One region of the Pseudarthrobacter sp. NPDC080039 genome, then DNA from elsewhere that is predicted to be linked to it. Evidence: riboswitches for the same ligand, from Rfam matches in the RefSeq annotation. Region 1 holds a riboswitch; each other region holds the start of a gene.

Region 1 (5,170 bases):
CGGAACCGGAAGAACGACTCAGCGTCGACGAATGCTTCAAATCTTCCGGCCATGACGATCCTTCCTTGGGCACCAGGGGGTAGTACCGAGTGTGGCCGCGGCGCCACCACACTCACAAGACCGTCCGCGTTAAGCCTGTGTAAATTGCATGCCACCGCGGCAGAAGACAAACGGCAGGCCACCCGCCAAGGTGCCTGCCGTCGTCGTAATACCCACCCGTTCCCAGGCGGCATGTGCCCGGAAATCAGTCGTTGATGAGGTCGTTCACCACGATGGTCTGGTCCCGGTCGGGGCCCACGCCGATGGCGGAGAAGCGGGTTCCGGAGAGCTTTTCCAGTGCCAGCACGTAGTTCCGGGCGTTCTCCGGGAGGTCCGCGAGTGTGCGGGCGCCGGTGATGTCCTCGGTCCAGCCGTCGAAGTATTCGAAGATCGGTTTGGCGTGGTGGAACTCGGTCTGGGTCATGGGCATTTCGTCGTGCCGGACACCGTCCACGTCGTAGGCCACGCACACTGGGATCTGTTCGATGCCCGTGAGCACGTCCAGTTTGGTGACGAAGTAGTCCGTGAAGCCGTTCACGCGGGAAGCGTGGCGGGCCAGGACCGCGTCGTACCAGCCGCAGCGGCGCGGCCGGCCGGTGTTGACGCCGAATTCACCGCCGGTCTTCTGCAGGTACATTCCCATCTCGTCGAAGAGTTCGGTGGGGAACGGACCCGCACCGACGCGGGTGGTGTAGGCCTTGATGATGCCGATGGAGCGCGAGATCCGGGTGGGCCCGATGCCGGAGCCAACCGACGCGCCGCCGGCGGTGGGGTTGGAAGAGGTGACGAACGGGTAGGTGCCGTGATCGACGTCCAGGAACGTGGCCTGGCCGCCTTCCATCAGGACCACCTTGCCTTCGTCCAGGGCGGAGTTCAGGACCAAGGTGCTGTCGATGACCAGCGGGCGGAGACGCTCGGCGAAGGACAGGAAGTACTCCACGATCTCATCCACCACCACGCTGCGGCGGTTGTAGACCTTGACCAGGAGTTCGTTCTTCTGGCGCAGTGAGCCTTCCACCTTCTGGCGGAGGATGGATTCGTCAAAGACATCCTGGACGCGGATGCCCAGCCGGGCCACCTTGTCCATGTAGGCGGGGCCGATGCCGCGGCCGGTGGTGCCGATGGCGCGTTTGCCCAGGAAGCGTTCGGTGACTTTGTCCAGGACCTGGTGGTACGGGGCCACCAGGTGGGCGTTGGCGGAGACCCGGAGCCGGGAAGTGTCCGCGCCGCGGGCCTGAAGTCCGTCGATTTCCTGGAAGAGGGCCTCGAGGTTCACCACGCAGCCGTTGCCGATAATGGGGACCGCGTTGGGGCTGAGGATGCCTGCCGGCAGCAGCTTGAGTTCGTACTTTTCACCGCCCACGACGACGGTGTGCCCGGCGTTGTTGCCGCCGTTGGGCTTGACGACGTAGTCAACACGGCCGCCCAGCAGGTCGGTGGCCTTGCCTTTTCCTTCGTCGCCCCACTGGGCTCCTACGATCACAATTGCTGGCATGGGATCCTCCCCCATTCGTTCGGGCTGCCCGCGTCCGGCCACCAAGTGGCGGGCCCGCACAGCGCCGTTCATGAGAATGCCCCGAACATCCGGCCTTCGCCGCGTTGGGACAGCACAGCGAAGCAAGAGTTCCGGGGCTCTTACCACCCAAGTTTAGCGGATATGGCACTTTATCCACCGTTTGGCCCGCCGCAGCCCTTCACGCATCGAGGGGCAACAGGGGCGGCGTGCTATTCGTCCCCAGCCTCCCCGGCCGGCCCGGAGATCTGCCGGCGAGGAGTCCCGGAAGGACGGCCGTCCGCGTTGAGCATGGACACCACCAGGATGTTGGCCCGACACAAACCAAAGCCGATTTGCCCGGACCCTGCCCTCTGGATTTAAGTGAGAGGGAACCATCCGGAGCGGCCGAGAGACCTGGCTTGATGACGCCGCAGCAACCACGGTTCGGCAGATCGCTGCCGGCCGAAGGTGCTACTGCCAGGACCGATGGAAAGGAAGTTCCAGCATGCCCAAGAACACCGACCACATCCGCGTGACGCACGCCGGCTCACTGCCCCGCACCCCTGAGCTCATCGCGGCCAACGCAGCCAAGGAAAGCAACGGGCTCACCCCGGAGTTCCTTGAACTGCTGGAGGCTTCCGTAGTGGATGTAGTGCAGCGCCAGAAAGACCTGGGCATCGACATCCCCAATGACGGCGAATACGGGCACACCATGTCCAGCACCGTTGATTACGGGGCCTGGTGGAATTACTCCTTCGCCCGGCTCGGCGGGCTGGAACCCACCAACGTGGACCGCTGGGCGGAGGCCGAAGTGCGCCGCTCGTCCCCCGGCAACGTGGTCCTGACCTCCTTCCCCGACCGGCGCGACCGGCAGGCCTTCAACGAGGCGTACAACGATCCTGCCTCCGGTATCCTCACGCACCGGAAAAGCGTGGCACAGCCCAAGATTGCCGGTCCCCTGACCTACACGGGCCACGACCTGGTGGCATCGGACATCAGGAACCTGAAAACCGGGCTCGCTGCCGCGGGCCTCACCGAGGGTTTCGTCGCCTCCCTCTCCCCCGGCTCGTGCGCCCGGGTGGCCAACGAGTACTACAAAACGGACGAGGAACTGGTCTACGCGTGCGCCGATGCCATGCGGGAGGAATACAAGGCCATCATCGACGCCGGCCTCACCGTCCAGCTCGACGACCCGTCCCTGGCCGAGAGCTGGGACCAGATCAACCCCGAGCCCTCGCTGGAGGACTACCTCAAGTTCATCCAGCTGCGGGTCGAAGCCACCAACTGGGCGCTGCGGGACCTTCCGCAGGAACAGATCCGGCTCCACGTCTGCTGGGGCTCCTGGCACGGCCCGCACACCACGGACATCCCGTTCGCGGACATCATCGGCTCCGTCCTGCAGGTCAACGCCGGCGCTTACTCCTTCGAAGCCGCCAACGTCCGCCACGAACACGAGTGGCGCGTATGGGAGGACACCAAACTGCCCGACGGCAAGGTCATCATTCCGGGCGTCGTTTCACACGCCACCAACGTGGTGGAGCACCCGGACCTGGTGGCAGACCGCATCGTCCGCTTTGCCGACGTGGTGGGCCGGGAAAACGTGATCGCCTCTACCGACTGCGGACTGGGCGGCCGTGTCCACCCGCAGATCGCATTCGCCAAGCTGGAGGCACTGGGAGAGGGCGCCCGCCGCGCCACCCAGCGCCTCTGGTAGCCGGCAGTATATTCCGGAGCGCCGGCTGTTCCTTCCATCACCGGGAAGGGCAGCCGGCGTTTCGCTTCCGGGGGCTTGCTAAACTGGGGAAGGCCGGCGAGCTCCGGCCCACCCCAATCAACCGCCACCGACATGACGCGCGCCCGCGTGCCCGTTTCGGTGTCGGCAGCAATGCCAATCCCCGCAGGAGAACCAGCCCTTCATGACAGCCCTGGCCCCCGAAACATTCCACGAACAGCTCATGAGCCGCCGCTACGAACCCAGCGTCGCCGCCGTCAACGAACTGTGCGACTCCCTGCAGGAGGCCAAGCCCGGAACCACAGTTCCCTATGTGGACCCCATGCATGACGTGGAGGAATGCCGCATCATCAGCCTGTTCTCCAACATCGGCGAGGCGGATCCGTCCGGGTTCATCACTCCCGGCGACCAGGATGCCGCTACCCGCATGCTCGGCATCCAGTGGAAGCTGGGCCTGCGCCCCGAGTTCGTGATGCCATGGAACGTCCACCCCTGGCACGTCCCGGGCGAAGCCAACGGCAAGTTCACCCCGGACCAGGTCCAGGCGGGCCTGAAGCCCCTGCTGAAGTTCCTGGCGCTGGTCCCCCGGGCCTCGGTAATCGTGGCACACGGCACGGAAGCCAACCGGCTGGCCAACCTTCTCCTGAAGACCGAAGTGCCACTGCTGTGGCGCCGCGGCCTGAAGACCTACAAGGTCCGCTCACTGAGTGGCCGCGCATTCGCCGGCTCCCCGGCGCGCCAGGAGGAGTACCTCGAGGACATGCGGACGGCCTACGCAGACGCCATGGCGCGCACGGGCATCGCCAACAAGGGCTAGCCAGGGTTTCGACAGGCTCAACCACCAAAGACGACGGCGGCCGGTCACCTTTCATCCGAAAGTTGACCGGCCGCCGTCGATATATGGAGGGGCCCTCCGCCGCCGAGGTTTCCCTGCCTGGGCGGAGCGAAGCCTGGGAGCCGGTGGGGACCTAGGAGCCCTCGATGGCCGCCTTGGCTTTGGGGTCGGAATCGTTAAGGAACTTCTCGATCCGCTCCGGCTCATCCGCTTCACCGATGGCCGCCGAAGCCCTGCCCAGGGAGTAGAGGCCCCGCAGGAAACCGCGGTTGGGCTCGTGCTCCCAGGGGATGGGACCCACGCCGCGCCAGCCGTTGCGGCGCAGCGCGTCCAGGCCGCGGTGGTAGCCCACACGGGCATAGGCGTAGGAGTCAATGGTGCGGCCCTCGGCCCACGCTTCCTCGGCCAGGACGGCCCAGAGAAGCGAGGACGTGGGGTGCTTTTCCACCAGGTCCAGGGCCTCGTGCCCGGCCTCCAGTTGCCCGTACACCTCGGTTTCGGCAGGCAGGAGCGTGGGCTCCGGACCCATCAGGTTCCGGCGGAACTCATCCGACATTTAGAAGGTCTTTCCGGCCGAACCGAGCTGCTTGGTGGCTTCCACCACTCGGGCTGCCAGGCCGGCCTCAGCGGAGGCGCCCCAGACGCGGGGGTCGTAGGTCTTCTTGTTGCCCACTTCGCCGTCCACCTTCAGGACGCCGTCGTAGTTCTTGAACATGTGGTCTGCCACGGGACGCGTGTAGGCGTACTGGGTGTCGGTGTCGATGTTCATCTTGATCACGCCGTAGGAGACGGCGTCGGCGATCTCCTGGTCGGAGGAGCCGGAGCCGCCGTGGAAGACCAGGTCGAACGGGTTCTCCTTGCCGATCTTCGCGCCCACCTGCGCCTGGATGTCCTTGAGGATCTCCGGGCGCAGCTTGACGCCGCCGGGCTTGTAGACGCCGTGCACGTTGCCGAAGGTCAGGGCGGTGATGTAGCGGCCGTTCTCGCCGGAGCCGAGGGCGTCGATGGTGGCCAGGGCGTCTTCCACCGTGGTGTACAGCTTGTCGTTGATGGCGTTCTCAACGCCGTC
Region 2 (3,414 bases), on a different contig from region 1:
CTATGAAACACGCTCTGGTGGCGTTCCCGCCACCCACGGACTTTCGCCCGGAACCGGGACGGGACAAGTTCACCGGGGGCTGCGCCGCGTGCGGGGTTGGGGGCGTCGGGGTCGAGGAAATGCGCCACCAACTCCAGCGCGCCTTCGGGTGTGAGGCCCTCGGTTTCGTCCGCAACGATCTTCGCGTGCTGCCAGGACATGGCGCCGGTGGACAGCGCCTCGAGCACCGGTGGCAGGGAACAGACCCGGCGGGACTGGTCCACCAACGCGCCCGCGGCGGCGGAGCTGATGGTCAGGACGCCGGCGATCTCCTCCACGACAGACATCTCCGCATAGGTGCGGTCCTGCACACATGCATCCGGCGGAGTCATGGCCTGCTGGAGTTCGACGGCACGGGCAGCCTGCCCGGACTTTACCGCCGCCAGCTGCGCCTCCAACCGGGCAACAACCTCCAACCCTTCCAGGCACAGCTCATACCGGCGCTGCAGCACGTCAATATCTCCCGCCGCAGCCGTCAGCGCAGAATGTTCGAAATTCCGGTCCTCAAGAACCAGCGCATCAAGGGCAGCGACAGAGGCACGAACACCCTCCAACACCGCCCCAAAACCACCGCTGATTCCCATACCCACATCATCCAACCACCCACTGACAGTCAGACCTGCAAGCACCCCGCGCGAAGGCGGGGAAAGCCGGTCCGCCCAAGCCGGCCCACTGCCAAAGGCGCCTCACGACAAAAGGCCGCACGCCGTCGTCGTACATTCTCGATGCGGACAATCCTTCCCGCACCCCAAATGTCCCGCGCGAAAAGGAACTTCTGCGGCGCAGCGGAACACGCGGCCCTCACGGGTGTGGACAAGCTGGTGCCGCTTAAAGGAATTCGGCCGCCATGAGGTAGTGACGCCGTTGTTACTACCTCATGACGGCCGAAGCTGAGCCGGGCACGGCCCGGCAGGTCCGTCTCCCGGACAAGCAGGGGAGAGGGGCGGGAAGCGTCAGATAGTGACGGCTCCGTTGGCGGTTTCGAAGGTGACCGAAAGGATGCCGGGTGTGCCGTGCGGGGCCACCCACTCGACTGCAACATCCTCAAGGGGCTTCTCAACCGGCTCGCCGAGCCACTCGGTCACCCGCGAGGCTGAGCCGGCGATGGTCAGGCAGCTCATCTTAAGGTTGCTGGGGTAGGCGTTGGACGGGTGCAGTGACGGGTCCCCCTCCCACTTGAGCATGTAGGGGACCTGGGGGTCGGCGATGAGGCCCAGGATGCCAATCTGCTTCCAGACCAGTTCACGACCGTCAGGAAATTTGCGGTTGCCGTTGACGGCGGAGCGGCCAAGGCGTTCCTCGAAGGGGGCGAGGTCGTCCACTTCGACGCACCAGCCCATCCAGCCGCCGCCGGCTGCGGAACGGGCACGCACTGCCTGTCCGAACGGTGCCTTGTCGGATGCCGGGTGGTCCAGGACCTCCACAACCTCGAGGTACTTGTGCCCGGCGAGCGGGATGATCATATTCCGGGTACCGAAGCGGGGGTGTACCCCGCCCTTCACTGCCTCAACGCCGAGGGCAGTTGCAATACGTTCGGTAGTGGCCGCGAGGCCATCGTGTTCACAGGCGTAAGAGACGTGATCCATGCGCATGCGAACATCTTGGCACTTTGTGATCGGGCTCTCAGCTAAGGGTACCCTTACTGGCAGTTTTCCGGCGGCGGCACGCATGCGGCGAAGCAGCAGGACGCCCGTAAGACCATGTTCGTCACAATCCTGTTCCCGGCGACAGCACTCTTCCTACACTGGGCTCAGGTCATGAGCGCCAGCGCCAAGCCCCGGCTCGCTGGCCGGCAACCCTCCAACCGCGGTGGGGTGCCCCGGGTGAAGACCTGGCTGTCCGGCAAGAGCCGGAAGCAAGCGCGGCCCGTACTGCTCCCAGCATTCCGGGCCCATGTCACAGGAGACTGAGATGTCCAACGGATGGTCCTTCGAAACCCGCCAGATCCATGCCGGCCAGGAAGCGGACAGCGCCACGGGAGCGCGTGCGCTGCCCATTTACCAGACCACGTCCTTCGTGTTCCCGACCGCCGAGAGCGCAGCCAACCGCTTCGCGCTGGCCGAGCTGGCGCCCATCTACACACGGATCGGCAATCCCACGCAGGACGCCGTGGAGCAGCGGATCGCCAGCCTCGAAGGAGGCCTCGCGGCGCTGCTGCTGAGTTCCGGGCAGGCCGCAGAGACTTTCGCGGTGCTGAACATCGCCGAGGCCGGCGACCACATCGTGGCCAGCCCCAGCCTTTACGGCGGAACCTACAACCTGTTCGCCCACACACTGAAGAAGTTCGGTATTTCGGTCACCTTTGTGGAGGATCCGGACAACCTGGACCAGTGGCGCGCCGCCGTCCGGCCCAACACCAAGCTCTTCTTCGGTGAGGTGGTCTCCAATCCGCGCCAGGATGTCCTGGACCTCGAAGGCATCTCCGAGGTGGCCCACGAGGCCGGCGTTCCCCTGATCGTGGACAACACCCTGTCCACTCCCTACCTGATCCGACCTCTGGAGTGGGGCGCCGACATCGTGATCCATTCGGCCACCAAGTACCTGGGCGGCCATGGTTCGGCCATTGCGGGCGTCATCGTCGACTCCGGCAAGTTCGATTTCAGCAAGGATCCGGAGCGCTTCGCCGGCTTTAACACTCCTGACCCCACGTACAACGGCCTGGTCTACGCGCGTGACCTTGGCGAGGGCGGCGCGCTGGGAGCGAACCTCTCCTACATCCTCAAGGCCCGCGTGCAGCTGCTCCGCGACCTCGGGTCGGCGGTCTCGCCCTTCAACGCCTTCCTGATTTCCCAGGGCTTGGAGACGCTGAGCCTGCGGGTGGAGCGCCACGTTGCCAACGCCACGGAGGTGGCACGCTGGCTGGAGGCAAGGGACGACGTCGAATCGGTCGCCTACGCCGGGCTGCCGTCCAGCCCTTGGTATGAGCGTGGCCGCAAGTACGGGCCCAAGGGGACGGGCGCCGTCGTCTCCTTCAACCTGGCCGGCGGCGCGGAGGCGGGCAAGCGCTTCGTCGACGCGCTGGAACTGCACTCCCACGTGGCCAACATCGGTGACGTGCGCTCCCTGGTCATCCACCCGGCGTCGACCACCCACAGCCAGCTCACTCCGGAGCAGCAGGTGGTTGCCGGCGTCACTCCGGGGCTGGTGCGGCTCTCCGTCGGCCTCGAACACATCGACGACATCCTGGCTGACCTGGAAGCCGGCTTCCGCGCCGCCAAGGGCGCCTAGCAGCAAGCGCCAGGCAACGGGCGCTTAGGAACACACGTACGACGCCGGGCGGCCAGTCCGGCGGAATGGGCAGGGAGCGCAGCAAGCCGGGAAGTCACAACCAGTCACACTCTTGGCCTGGAGCGGGGGGTGTTTCGTACACTCGAA
Region 3 (5,170 bases), on a different contig from region 1:
AGGGCGGCCCGGTTCTCGGCGTACCGGTAAAGGCTCATCGGATCCCGGCCAAGCTCCATGCCCAGGCGGCGCATGGTCAACGCATCCAGCCCTTCGGCATCCACGATTTCCAAGGCCTTGGCCAGCACCACCTCCCGGCTGAGCGGGGCCTTGCGGCCGGCTGTTGTCACCGTTTTTGGGGAAGCCATTTTGTCCGTCCTGAGTGCCGGCGCTTCATGCGACCAGTTACTCCAGTCGCTTGCCGTATCTGTAGTCTACGAGTAAAGTCTACATCGTAGATACGGAGTTAGCGCCGCTTCTGGGCCAGGGGTATAAAGGCCCAATTCACCCTTCTTTGCCCCCGTGCAGGGCATCGAGGTCCGCTGCTGTAGCCGAATAGCGGCACCGAGCACCGAGCGAAGGGACGCCGTCATGGCACATTCGCAGTTCGACATTTTCCTCAACGAAGCCACCTACTTCGACCAGGCGTCTGAAACCACCCTGGATCCGGACCGCCTTTACGGGCTCTACACGAGCTGGTGCTTCATCAACCAGCAGGCCCCCCGCCCGGAATCAAAGTTCTGGGCCGCGATGAAGACCAAGGTGTCACCCGGCCACCGGGGCCTTCGCATGAAGGGCCCGGCTGCCGCGGACTACATCCTGAGCAGCTATCCGGGACTCGTGTAAGGGCAACAAGCAGTAGACGATCAATGCTGCGGCACGCACAGGTGCCGCAGCATTTTTCATGTGGGGATGATTCGGAAAAGGAACCTGGTACGGACCATGACCCACAACAGCCCCAGGACCACGGCATAGGCCGCTGTGTTGAGAAAGCTGCTTTGTTGCTGGAGACCGGGAATATTGGGGACGACGGCGATCAGCACCACGTGCATGATGAAGACGTTAAGCGTTGCCCTGCCCAGCGGGATCAGGAACCAGCCAAGTAGACGCTGCACCGGTTTCCAATAGGCGCTGAGGAACGCATAGGCCGCCACCACCAGGACCAGGACGACGAGCAGCCGGCCGGGGGCCAGGTACGTCCGGCCGAAGAGTGCGTCATACATGGGGCGGTAGGCGGCATCCGGTACGAGCGCCAGGCGGACGTCGTAGGTGTTGGCCAGGTAGGGATTGCCCCAGGACAGGAAGGCCAGCGCGAACGCGGCTGCCGTTCGTATCCAGCAGGGCGAAACCTTCGCTTCCGGGCTGCGGCGCATTCCGGCTCCGGTCGAAGGGGTAGCCCGTGCCCAGGTACGGCGCCCACACCATGGTGGCCCTGCCGCCGTCGTACTTCCTGAACGCCGCCGCCACGTTCCGGAATGCCTTCCGGCAGTCGGCCGGCTGCTGGCAGGGCGTGCGACCCTTTGGTTGCGGCCTGCTGGAGGAAGCCGTCGAGGTCATTTTGTTCTGAATCCCGGTAGGGAACGGTGATGTCGTGCCCGAAGACGGCGGGACTGGCCCCGAGCCGGTCGCTGAAGCCGGCGGCGGTATCCTCACCCCACTCGAGCACGGCCCCCAGCCACGGCTTTCCCTTGTCCGGGGCCGTGTCTGCCGCCCGGGCCGGCACTGCCGGGACCAACAGGGCCACGAGGGCGATCAGTGCGGCTGCCAGGAAGGTTCCGGCGGAACACGGACGGTTCCGCCCGCCGGCGGCGTGGTGGTGCGATACGTGTGCCCGCATGCTGACAAGGACCCACGTACTCATTGCTCTGGAGACGGGGCGGCGCCCCCGGTAAGAACTTTATCGCCCTGCCGCCCGCTCAATTACGGAACATGACGACGGCGGCGGTGCAGGTTGGCGCCTCAGGTGTTATTTTTTTGGGGAGTAATGAGTACCGGTGCTAAGCCCTGACTGGCCGGTCGGCAACCCTCCCTTTCGCGGCGGGGTGCCTCAGGTGAATACTCGGCATATCGACCGATTCGAGCTGCAAGCGTGAAAGAAGGAGATCCGTCGTGTCTGACGCACCCGCCCCTGACGAAAGACTGTCCTACCGCCTGATTACCGGGGCGGACAACCGTGAATTCTGTGAACGGATCTCGGCTGCGCTGGCGGACGGCTACGTGCTGCACGGCAGCCCGGCAGCAACGTTCAACGGCACCAGCGTGATCGTGGCGCAGGCCGTCGTCCTTCCGGCCGCAATCGCGTCCGCGGATGCCGCAGTGGCCACTGCCGTGGACGAACTGGAGGGCGAGTTCGACGGCGAGGGCCACGCATGAGCTACGCAGGGGACCTGACGCCCCAGGAAGCCTGGGCCAAACTGGAGCAGGGCGCCGTCCTGGTGGATGTCCGCACCGAGGGTGAATGGGCCCACATTGGCATTCCGGACACCAAAGCCACCGACAACGACCCCCTCTTCATCCAGTGGACCTTCCCGGGCGGCATCCCCAACCCCGACTTCGTGAAGGACCTCAAGGAGCAGGCACCCCAGGACCCTGCCACGGAACTGGTGTTCCTGTGCCGTTCCGGCCAGCGTTCCATCGCCGCAGCCACCGCAGCCACGCAGGCGGGCTTCACGGCCTACAGCGTCCTGGAGGGTTTCGAAGGCGACCCCGACCGGTACGGCGAACGCACCCTCAATGGCTGGAAGAACCGCGGCCTGCCCACCAACCTCGGGAAGAACTAAGTGACTTTCAACCAAGACTCCTCCGGCTGGAGCCCCGATACCCAGGCTGTCCGCGGCGGGCTGGACCGCACCAACTTCCAGGAAACCTCGGAAGCCCTCTTCCTCAACTCCGGGTTCGTCTATGAGTCCGCGGCCGCGGCCGAACGAGCCTTTACCGGGGAAGACGAGCGGTTCGTGTACTCCCGCTACGGCAACCCGTCGGTGGCCACGTTCCAGGAGCGGCTCAGGCTGCTGGAAGGCACCGAAGCATGCTTTGCGACGGCGTCGGGCATGTCCGCCGTGTTCACTGCGCTGGGTGCATTGCTGGCTGCCGGCGACCGGGTGGTAGCTGCCCGTTCCCTTTTCGGTTCCTGCTTCGTGATCCTGAACGAAATCCTTCCGCGGTGGGGCGTGGAGACCGTGTTCGTCGACGGGCCGGACCTGGACCAATGGCGTGAAGCCCTCTCCAAGCCCACCACCGCCGTCTTCTTCGAGTCCCCGTCCAACCCGATGCAGGAAATCGTGGACATCGCCGCGGTCAGCGAACTGGCGCACGCCGCGGGCGCCACAGTGGTGGCCGACAACGTCTTTGCCACTCCCCTGCTGCAGCGCTGCGGTGACCTGGGCGCGGACGTGATCGTCTACTCCGGCACCAAGCACATCGACGGCCAGGGCAGGGTCATGGGCGGTGCGATCCTGGGCACCAAGGAATTCATCGACGGGCCGGTGAAGCAGCTGATGCGCCACACCGGCCCCGCGCTTTCCCCGTTCAATGCCTGGGTCCTGACCAAGGGCCTGGAGACGATGGGCCTGCGGGTGAAGCACTCCTCCGCGACTGCCCTCCGCCTCGCCGAGTGGCTTGAACAGCAGCCTGCCGTCAGCTGGGTGAAGTATCCGCTGTTGAAGTCGCATCCGCAGTACACCCTGGCGGCGAAGCAGATGAGCGCCGGCGGCACGGTACTGACCCTCGAGCTCGCCCCTTCCGGCGGACGCTCCGGCAAGGAAGCCGCCTTCGCACTGCTGGATGGGCTGCGCATCATCGACATCTCCAACAACCTGGGCGATTCCAAGTCCCTGATCACCCACCCCGCCACCACCACGCACCGCGCCATGGGCCCGGAGGGGCGGGCGGCGATTGGACTGAGCGACGGCGTGGTCCGGCTCTCCGTTGGGCTCGAGGACCCGGAGGACCTCATCCGCGACCTGGAACAGGCGCTGAAGCAGATCTAGGTTTCGACGCGCCTTCGCATTATCGACGCGCACGATCCCCTTCGCGGCCCGAATGTGAGTCGCGTAGGGGAATCTGCGCGTCGAAAAGGAAACGGTGCGTCGCCCATGAATTGTCGCGGGCTGACCGTCAGGCCTGGCGGACGCGCAGGAGCTCGGGCGTTGTCTCCACCTCTGCCAGGTCCAGCGAACCGCGCATGGTCACGTACACGGCCTGCCGGACCACCGCGCCGAACCCCATGTCTTCCGGCGGCGGTCCGGCAAGGGCCTTATCGCGGGCGCGGCGCTGTTCAGCGGCCCCCGTTCCGCGTGCAATGATGTCCTCCACTCCACGCCGGGCCAGGGCCAGTTCCCCCTGCTCTTCCAGCACGGGGGCAAGGTAGTCCACCAGGGAACGGGCCACGTCCGCGGCCGGGGCGGGGCGGAAGTTGCCAAAATCAAGGAGCTCACCGCTCAGCCCTTCACTGCTTGCCTGCCATGAGGCCATCCGCAGCAGGACGGTGGGAACGGGTGCCGGGTCCACGTCCCCACGCCATTCCCGGCTTGCCGACTCCACCAGCGCCCGGACCAGCACAGCGATGAGCGCGGCGTCCTCGGCCCGAAGGCAGACATCCGCAACGCGAACCTCCACGGTGGGGTGGTTGCGGGACAGACGGGCATCGAAGTAGAGCATGCCTTCGTCCAGCATGACCCCGGTGTCCAGCAGCCGGGTCACTACGCGGCGGTAGGCAGGATAGGTACTGTAGATGCCCGCCGGACCCGCCGTCGGCCAGCGGTTCCACGCCTGCGTCCGGTAGCTTTCGAACCCGGTGGAGACCCCGTTCCAGAACGGCGAATTGGCACTCAGGGCTGTGAGCACTGCCAGTTTGTCGCGGATGCGGTCCAGGACCGCCACGCCCTCTTCCGGCGATTCGATGTAGGTGTGGACGTGGAAGCCGCAGGTCAGCTGCTCCTGGGCGGTGAGGCCAAAGCGTTCCAGCATCCTCGCGTAGCGGGGATCGGGTGTCGTGTGGCTGGGGGAGGCCACCGGCGACGTGGCGAGCGCCGCCACCCGGGCCCCGTGCTTCCTTGCTGCCTGGTCCGCCAAGGCACGGCCGGCACGGATTTGTTCCAGCAGGCTGCCGTACTCCGGGCACGGCCGGGTCTGCGTCTCGATCTGCTCAAGCTTCAGCTCGGCACTCAAGCCCATTTCGTCGTCGTAATCCGCTTGGTTCCCGATGTGGTGGACATCCCGGTCCACGGGAAGATCGTCAGCTGCCACGTTGTGGCCTGCAAGGAGGGCGTCAGCCAGGGCAAGCGGCTCTCCGGACTCCGGATCAACAATCAGGAGTTCTTCTTCTACGCCGAATGTACGCATACGAACA

Evidence for each region. A riboswitch is a leader RNA that binds a small molecule or an ion and turns the genes downstream of it on or off. The one in region 1 is predicted to bind S-adenosylmethionine.
Region 2: another riboswitch for S-adenosylmethionine. It lies ahead of AB0313_RS11040 (bifunctional o-acetylhomoserine/o-acetylserine sulfhydrylase); the one in region 1 lies ahead of AB0313_RS12305 (cobalamin-independent methionine synthase II family protein).
Region 3: another riboswitch for S-adenosylmethionine. It lies ahead of AB0313_RS15085 (DUF1737 domain-containing protein); the one in region 1 lies ahead of AB0313_RS12305 (cobalamin-independent methionine synthase II family protein).

The regions. Positions count from the first base shown of each region.
Region 1 covers NZ_JBFBKY010000009.1:83,303-88,472, forward strand. Annotated here, with positions in the region: gene AB0313_RS12295 (DUF1508 domain-containing protein) at 1-53, opposite strand, end outside; gene AB0313_RS12300 (adenylosuccinate synthase) at 245-1,534, opposite strand; SAM riboswitch class I at 1,924-2,027, shown strand; gene AB0313_RS12305 (cobalamin-independent methionine synthase II family protein) at 2,040-3,248, shown strand; gene AB0313_RS12310 (uracil-DNA glycosylase) at 3,451-4,083, shown strand; gene AB0313_RS12315 (DUF3151 domain-containing protein) at 4,235-4,657, opposite strand; gene fbaA (class II fructose-bisphosphate aldolase) at 4,658-5,170, opposite strand, start outside.
Region 2 covers NZ_JBFBKY010000008.1:81-3,494, forward strand. Annotated here, with positions in the region: gene AB0313_RS11030 (hypothetical protein) at 1-623, opposite strand, end outside; gene AB0313_RS11035 (VOC family protein) at 993-1,631, opposite strand; SAM riboswitch class IV at 1,793-1,907, shown strand; gene AB0313_RS11040 (bifunctional o-acetylhomoserine/o-acetylserine sulfhydrylase) at 1,933-3,267, shown strand.
Region 3 covers NZ_JBFBKY010000014.1:78,955-84,124, reverse strand. Annotated here, with positions in the region: gene AB0313_RS15105 (TetR/AcrR family transcriptional regulator C-terminal domain-containing protein) at 1-188, opposite strand, end outside; gene AB0313_RS15100 (hypothetical protein) at 412-666, shown strand; gene opgC (OpgC domain-containing protein) at 723-1,193, opposite strand; gene AB0313_RS15090 (hypothetical protein) at 1,220-1,387, shown strand; SAM riboswitch class IV at 1,801-1,916, shown strand; gene AB0313_RS15085 (DUF1737 domain-containing protein) at 1,930-2,193, shown strand; gene AB0313_RS15080 (rhodanese-like domain-containing protein) at 2,190-2,600, shown strand; gene AB0313_RS15075 (O-succinylhomoserine sulfhydrylase) at 2,601-3,809, shown strand; gene AB0313_RS15070 (glutamate--cysteine ligase) at 3,937-5,163, opposite strand.